Regions from separate parts of the Shinella sp. AETb1-6 genome, predicted to be linked through region 2. Evidence: predicted binding sites of a transcription regulator. Region 2 holds the regulator's gene; the other holds the start of a gene.
What was found. Region 2 encodes PhoB, which activates phosphate uptake and scavenging genes when phosphate is short. Its sites were predicted from a motif close to TGTCATNNANCTGTCAT; they were not measured.

Region 1: a site for PhoB is predicted at 1,449-1,465, ahead of phnC (phosphonate ABC transporter ATP-binding protein). Genes of this name have one in related genera too.

Annotation. Positions count from the first base shown of each region.
Region 1 covers NZ_WUMM01000024.1:27,975-31,746, forward strand. Annotated here, with positions in the region: gene phnD (phosphonate ABC transporter substrate-binding protein) at 1-417, opposite strand, end outside; gene phnC (phosphonate ABC transporter ATP-binding protein) at 502-1,362, opposite strand; gene GR158_RS24440 (DapH/DapD/GlmU-related protein) at 1,516-2,130, opposite strand; gene phnL (phosphonate C-P lyase system protein PhnL) at 2,127-2,834, opposite strand; gene phnK (phosphonate C-P lyase system protein PhnK) at 2,837-3,613, opposite strand; gene GR158_RS24455 (alpha-D-ribose 1-methylphosphonate 5-phosphate C-P-lyase PhnJ) at 3,610-3,772, opposite strand, start outside.
Region 2 covers NZ_WUMM01000002.1:246,049-249,820, forward strand. Annotated here, with positions in the region: gene GR158_RS04480 (GcrA family cell cycle regulator) at 384-923, shown strand; gene phoB (phosphate regulon transcriptional regulator PhoB) at 1,041-1,724, opposite strand; gene phoU (phosphate signaling complex protein PhoU) at 1,744-2,472, opposite strand; gene pstB (phosphate ABC transporter ATP-binding protein PstB) at 2,577-3,392, opposite strand; gene pstA (phosphate ABC transporter permease PstA) at 3,406-3,772, opposite strand, start outside.

The DNA.
Region 1 (3,772 bases), on a different contig from region 2:
GATCTTCTTGCCCTTGGCGTCGGCCAGCGTCTTGATGCCGGAATCCTTGCGGGCGACCATGATGGAGTAATAGCCGCTGGAGCCGTCCGACTGCGTGTAGGTCAGGATCGGGTCGACAGCCTTCGGGTCCTGAAGGTAGATGGCGGCGTAGGACGAAGCGCCCATCGAGGCGATGTCGATCGTGCCGCCGAGCAGGCCCTGGATGACGCCGTTATAGTCCGGCGACGGGAAGATCTGGACTTCCGGCACGCCGGTCGCGGCCTTCAGGCCGTCGGCAACGCACTGGGTGTTGCGGATCTGGTCGGCTTCGTTTTCCGAGCCGTCGAGACCGATGCGCAGGACCTTGACGTCCTGGGCCATGGCGGAACCGGCCGTCACGGCGATTGCGACGGCGGCGAGCAGAGCTTTCTTCAACATTGCGTTCTCCTTTTGCCGGCCTCGCCGGCAGTCGAATCCTGTCGGTCTGTGTTGCCCTTGACGCGGGCGTTCGATCCCGGCGGGTCAGAGACCGGCCAGTGCCAGCGGTGTGGGGCTGGCGGATTCCTTGTCGTTGTCGGGTTCGTTGTCCTGCCGGGCAGGATTGCGAATGGCAGTGGACGTGACCCTCTCGTCGATCTCCGCGCCATCTGAACCCGTGCCGTAGATCGTGCGCACGGCCTCGGCGTCCAGCTCCCGCGACGGGCCGTCGAAGACCACCCGGCCGCCCGACATGCCGATGATGCGCTCGCAATAGGCGCGCGCCGTATCGAGGGTGTGCAGGTTGGTGACGACGGTGATGCCCTCGCGCTCGTTGATGTCGCGCAGCGCATCCATCACGATCTTGGCGTTCAGCGGGTCGAGCGAGGCAATGGGCTCGTCGGCAAGCAGCATCTTGGGGTTCTGCATCAGCGCGCGGGCGATCGCCACGCGCTGCTGCTGGCCGCCCGACAGCGTGCCCGCGGGCTGGAGCGCCGTCTGCTCGATGCCGAGCCGTTCCAGCGCGGCGATTGCCATGATGCGCTCGTCGTTGCTGAAGATGCTCAGCAGGCTGAGGATGGTCGAACGATGGTTGAGGCGGCCGAGCATGACATTGGTCAGTACATCCAGGCGCGGCACGAGGTTGAACTGCTGGAAGATCATCGCGCAGTCGCGCTGCCAGTTGCGCAACGCCGGGCCGCGCAGTGACGACACCTCGATATCGTTGAAATGGATCGTGCCCTCGCTCGGATCGGCAAGGCGGTTGATCATGCGCAGCATGGTCGACTTGCCGGCGCCCGAACGGCCGATGACGCCGACCATCTGGCCCTGCGGGATGTCGAACGTCACGTTGTCGACGGCAACGCGCTCGCCGAAACGGCGGGTGACATTCTTCAGTCGGAACATGGCAGCTCCCTCTTCCTTCGTTCGGCGCCCGGGCTTGGGTCCTGTCGCTTTCGGGACTGGCTCTAAACGTCGTTGATGAAGGGGCCATGTCAGTTCCATGTCGGAAAAATAACAGTCCACAGGCCTGGTTTTCAGGCGTTGCGGTACGTCTTCTCACCCGCCGTAGCGGGAAAGGAAGGCTTCTGCCTCGAGTTTGCGAAAGTCGTCGAGCGCGCTGCGCAGCCGGGCATGATCCCAGTCCCACCACGCCAGTTTTTCCATGCGATCGGCGATACTTCGCGGGAAGCGCTCGCGAATGACTTTCGCCGCGACACCGCCGACAATGGTATAGGGTTCGACGTCCTTGGTGACGACCGCACCCGATCCCACGACCGCGCCGTTGCCGATCGTAACGCCCGGCAGGATGGTCGAACCGTGGCCGATCCAGACATCGTGCCCAATCGCGACCCGATGCTCGCGTCGTTGCGCGAAGAAATCCGCCTCCTGGTCGGCATCGGGCCAGTAATCGTTGGCGCGGTAGGTGAAGTGATGCAGCGTCGCGCGCCACATCGGATGGTTCGTCGCGTTGATGCGCACGCAGGCGGCGATGTTGACGAACTTGCCGATCGTCGCGCACCAGACCGAGCCGCTCTCCATGATATAGGAATAGTCGCCGATTTCGGCCTCGCTGATGCGGCAGTTCTCGGCAACTTCCGTGTAACGGCCAAGCATCGTATCGGAGACGATCGCTGTCGGGTGGATCAGCGGCGTTTCGGAGAGCTTCGTCATGCCACGGCCTTTCTCGGCGAGAAGGCGGAGACATCCACGATGCGATCGGCGACCCTTTCGCGCACATCTTCGTCGTGGAAGATGCCGAGAAGCGCCACCCCTGCGGCCTTCTTCTCCTCGATCATGCCCACCACGACGGCACGGTTCTTCGCGTCGAGCGAAGCCGTCGGCTCATCGAGCAGGAGGATACGGTGATCGGTGATGAAACCGCGGGCGATGTTGACGCGCTGCTGCTCGCCGCCGGAGAAGGTGGCGGGCGGCAATTGCCAAAGTTCACGCGGCAGGTTGAGGCGCGCCAGCATGGCCTCGGCCATGCTCCTCGCCTCTTTCGCGTCCGTTCCCCGCGCCGTGAGCGGCTCGGCGACGACATCGACAGCCGCGACCCGTGGCACCGTTCGCAGAAACTGGCTGACATAGCCGAGCGTTGCCCGGCGCACGGACAGGATCGTGCGCGGATCGGCGCTCGCCAGGTCGAGCAGGCGGCCGCCGTGTTCGATGAGGATCTGGCCGCCATCGACAGCATAATTGCCATAGACCATCTTGAGCAGCGAACTCTTGCCAATGCCGGAGGGACCGCCCAGCACGACGCATTCGCCGGCCTTCACCGAAAAGGTGACGTTGGACATGACGGGCAACCGGATGCCGTCGCGGAGATGCATAGTGAAGCTTTTGGCGACTTCGGAAACGACGAGTGGAGTAGCCATGGTTAAACCTGCAAGATCGAGGAAACGAGGAGCTGGGTATAGGCTTCGCGCGGGTCGTCCAGCACGCGATCGGTCAGGCCCTGCTCGATGACGAGGCCGTCCTTCATCACCATCATGCGGTGCGAAAGCAGGCGCGCGACGGCAAGGTCATGCGTCACGATGATCGCCGAAAGACCAAGATCCTGAACGAGGCCGCGCAGAAGATCGAGCAGGCGGGCCTGCACCGAGACGTCGAGGCCGCCGGTCGGCTCGTCCATGAAGATCAGCCGTGGCGACGTCACGAGGTTGCGCGCGATCTGCAGGCGCTGTCGCATGCCGCCGGAGAAGGCGCGTGGCTGGTCGTCGATGCGGTCCCCGCTGATCTCCACCCGGCGCAGCCAGTCGCCGGCGGTATCGCGGATATTGCCATAGTGCCGCTCGCCAACGGCCATCAGCCGTTCGCCGACATTGGCGCCGGCCGAGACTGCCATGCGCAGGCCGTCCGCCGGATTCTGGTGCACAAAACCCCAGTCCGTGCGCATCAGGAAGCGACGCTCCGCCTCGCTCATGCGGGAGAGGTCGCGCATCTGGCCGTCACGCATGCGGTATTCGACGGAACCTGACGTCGGCATCAGCCGGGTGGCAAGGCAATTGAGCAGCGTCGTCTTGCCCGACCCGGATTCGCCGACGATGGCCAGCACCTCGCCCGGCCAGAGGTCGAAAGAGACATTCCGGCAACCGGTGCGCGCGCCGTAGAATTTGGAGATATCGCGGGCCTTGAGAATGGGCGTGTCGGTCATTCGGCAGCCTCCTTATCATAGGCCAGATGGCCGCGGTGGCCCCGTGCACAGCGGTCTTCGCAATGGTCGGTGTCGGAGCAGACGAACATCCGTCCGCCCTTGTCGTCGAGCACGACCTCGTCGAGATAGACGTCCTCGGCGCCGCACAGGGCACAGGGC
Region 2 (3,772 bases):
GGCTTGACTTTCCGGTTGCCAGAAAAATCAAAAGCCGCCTTTCGGCGGCATGCTGCACTATCGGCATTTCAGGCCGTGATGTCAATAAAATGCATAGCTCCAAATCGCACTGAACCTCCCGCAAGGTGAGGATTCACAGCATGCATGGACAGTGTCGCTATCGAGTCACACCCTACCAGCAAGTTGGGGAAAACTCTGAAATCGATTCGCCCCGATTCCCCCGACTCTTGTCACAGAGTCCCCCGAACTCTAGGTTAAGGGTCAATTACTAGACTGCATGCGGCGGAACTAGTCACCACCAGAGTTAGGGCGCTCAGGCTACGGATTCGTTCGTGGCGCGATGAGGGATTCCCGCACAGCGAGCGCCGAACGGAGACGAGAGCATGAACTGGACAGACGAGCGGGTCGAGAAACTCAAGAAGCTCTGGAGCGAGGGCCTCAGTGCCAGCCAGATCGCGGCGCAGCTCGGCGGCGTCAGCCGCAACGCCGTGATCGGCAAGGTGCACCGGCTCAACCTGCCCGGCCGCGCCAAGGCCGGCGGCACGCCCGCTTCGGCCCGCCCGAAGCGCCCGGCGCAGGCCACCCCGCGTCCCTCGAACTTTACCGCGCGTCCGGCCAACGCGCCCCGTCCGGTCAGCCGGCCGGTGGGCAACGCCCTTGCCAAGGATGAGATCGACACCGATTTCGATGCACAGGCCGAGAACCTGCCCGTCGTGATCAGCGGCAAGAACGTCGTGGTGCCGATGTCGCGCAAGCTGGAGCTGACGCAGCTCACCGAGCGCACCTGCAAGTGGCCGATCGGCGACCCGCTGAACGACGACTTCCATTTCTGCGGCTGCGAGTCCCCTGACAATTCGCCCTATTGCACCTATCACCAGCGTCTCGCCTACCAGCCTTCGGCCGAGCGCCGCCGGGCACGGTGACACCGGCGACAGAAGACTAGAAACGGGGCCGAAAGGCTCCGTTTTCGTTTGCGCGGCCTGCCGGAACGCAAACGGGCCCCGAAGGGCCCGTTTGCGTCCTTGGGAGGAATGCGTCGCTCAGGTTTCCAGCGAGTAGCCGGCGCCGCGCACCGTGCGGATGACATCCTGCATGTTGGCGAAGTTGAGTGCCTTGCGCAGGCGTCCGACATGCACATCGACGGTACGCTCGTCGACATAGATGTCATGCCCCCAGACACCGTCGAGAAGCTGCGAACGCGAGAAGACGCGGCCGGGCGAGGTCATCAGGAACTCCAGGAGGCGGAACTCCGTCGGGCCGAGGCGGACTTCGCGCGTGCGGCGGTGAACGCGGTGCGTCTCGCGGTCGAGCTCGATATCGCCGCAGCGCAGCACCGTGGAGACCACTTCCGGTTTGGCACGGCGCAGCATGGCCCGCACGCGGGCGACGAGTTCCGGCGTGGAGAAGGGCTTGACCACGTAGTCATCCGCACCGGTGGCGAGGCCCCGCACGCGTTCGCTCTCCTCGCCGCGCGCCGTCAGCATGATGATCGGCAGCCGCTCGGTTTCCGGCCGCTGGCGCAGGCGCCGGCACAGTTCGATGCCGGAAACGCCCGGGAGCATCCAGTCGAGGATGAGAAGATCGGGCATGCGCTCCTGCAAGCGCATCTCCGCCTCGTCGCCGGACAGGATCGTATCCACCTCGAAACCCTCCGCCTCGAGATTGTAACGCAGGAGGACGCTCAGCGCCTCCTCATCTTCCACGACGGCAATTCTGGGCACCATGTAGCGAACCCTATCCAGTTTACTCGGAAGCTTCGGAGACATCGGCCGTGACGACGGATGTCGAGGTGTCGTCCTTCGGGCGCTCGCCCTCGGGCTGGGAGCCCGTCGCCATGTAGTAGATGGTTTCGGCGATGTTGGTCGCGTGGTCGCCGATGCGCTCGATGTTCTTGGCGCAGAACAGGAGATGGGTGCAGGGCGTGATGTTGCGCGGGTCTTCCATCATGTAGGTCAGGAGTTCGCGGAACAGCGAGGTGTAGATCGCATCGATCTCGTCGTCGCGCTCGCGGATCGCCTTGGCCTTGTCCACCGAGCGGGTGGCGAAGACATCGAGCACTTCCTTGAGCTGCATCAGCGCCAGTTCGGCAAGATGCTCGAGACCGCGCGCGAGCTTGCGCGGCATGCCCGAGCTCTGCACGGCGATCACCCGCTTGGCGGTGTTCTTGCCGAGGTCGCCGACGCGCTCCAACTCGGCGGCGATGCGGATCGTGCCCATGATTTCGCGCAGGTCGGCCGCCATCGGCTGGCGCTTGGCGATGGTGACGATCGCCTTCTCGTTGATCTGGCGCTCGGCATTGTCGAGGATGACGTCCTCGGAAATGACCTTCTGGGCCAGCGCCGCATCGGCGGAAACGAGGGCGCGGACGGAATCCGCCACCATCTGCTCGGCCGTGCCGCCCATCTCGGAAATGCGGCGGGAGAGGTATTTCAATTCTTCATCGTAGATCGAGACGATATGGGTCGATGACATCGTTCTGTCCTTAATACACGAGACGTGTTTTTTCGACGCAATTCCGAACGCAAAACCGCTTCACACTTTTGCTGGAATTGCTTGGGGCTAAGGCTACCAAAACGTCAGCCGAAGCGGCCCATGATGTAGTCCTGCGTGCGCTGGTCATCCGGGTTGGTGAACATCTTGTCGGTATCGTTCTCCTCGACGAGGTTGCCGAGGTGGAACATGGCGGTGCGCTGCGACACGCGGGCCGCCTGCTGCATGGAATGCGTCACGATGACGATCGTGAAATTGGCGCGCAGCTCGTGGATCAGTTCCTCGACCTTTGCGGTGGCGATCGGGTCGAGCGCGGAGCAGGGCTCGTCCATCAGGATGACTTCCGGGCTGACGGCAACGGCACGTGCGATGCACAGGCGCTGCTGCTGGCCGCCGGAAAGGCCCGTGCCGCCTTCGTGCAGGCGATCCTTCACCTCGTTCCACAGGCCGGCCTTCTGCAGGCTCTGTTCGACGATCGCGTCCATATCGGCCTTCGCCTTGGCGAGGCCGTGGATGCGCGGGCCATAGGCGACGTTCTCGTAGATCGACTTCGGGAACGGGTTCGGCTTCTGGAAGACCATGCCGACGCGGGCGCGCAATTCAACGACATCGATGTTCGGATCGTAGATATCGTCGCTGTCGAGCGTGATGCGGCCGGTGACGCGGCAGCCGTCGATCGTGTCGTTCATGCGGTTGAGCGTGCGCAGGAAGGTCGACTTGCCGCAGCCGGAGGGGCCGATGAGCGCCGTGACGGTGTTTTCGCGGACGTTCAGGTTCACGTCATAGAGGGCGCGCTTCTCGCCGTAATAAACCGAAACGTCCTTGCCGATCATCTTGTAGGAAATGTCGTTCATTTGTCTGTCCAGGGCTTTCTCGACTGCTGCTTCTGACATCATGTTCATATGACCGGTCCTTCTACCAGCGTCGTTCGAAACGGCGGCGCAGGAGGATCGCACCGACATTCATCAAGATGAGGAAAATGAGGAGCACGATGATGGCTCCCGACGTGCGCTCCACGAAGGCGCGCTCGGCCTCGTTCGCCCACATGTAGATCTGCACCGGAAGCGCCGTCGCCGGGTCCATCGGCGTTGCCGGAACGTCGGCGACGAAGGCGACCATGCCGATGAGGAGCAGCGGCGCGGTTTCGCCGAGCGCATGGGCAAGCCCGATGATCGTGCCGGTGAGGATACCGGGCATGGCGAGCGGCAGGACGTGATGGAACACGGTCTGCATCTTGGAGGCACCGAGCCCGAGTGCTGCCGCACGGATCGACGGCGGCACC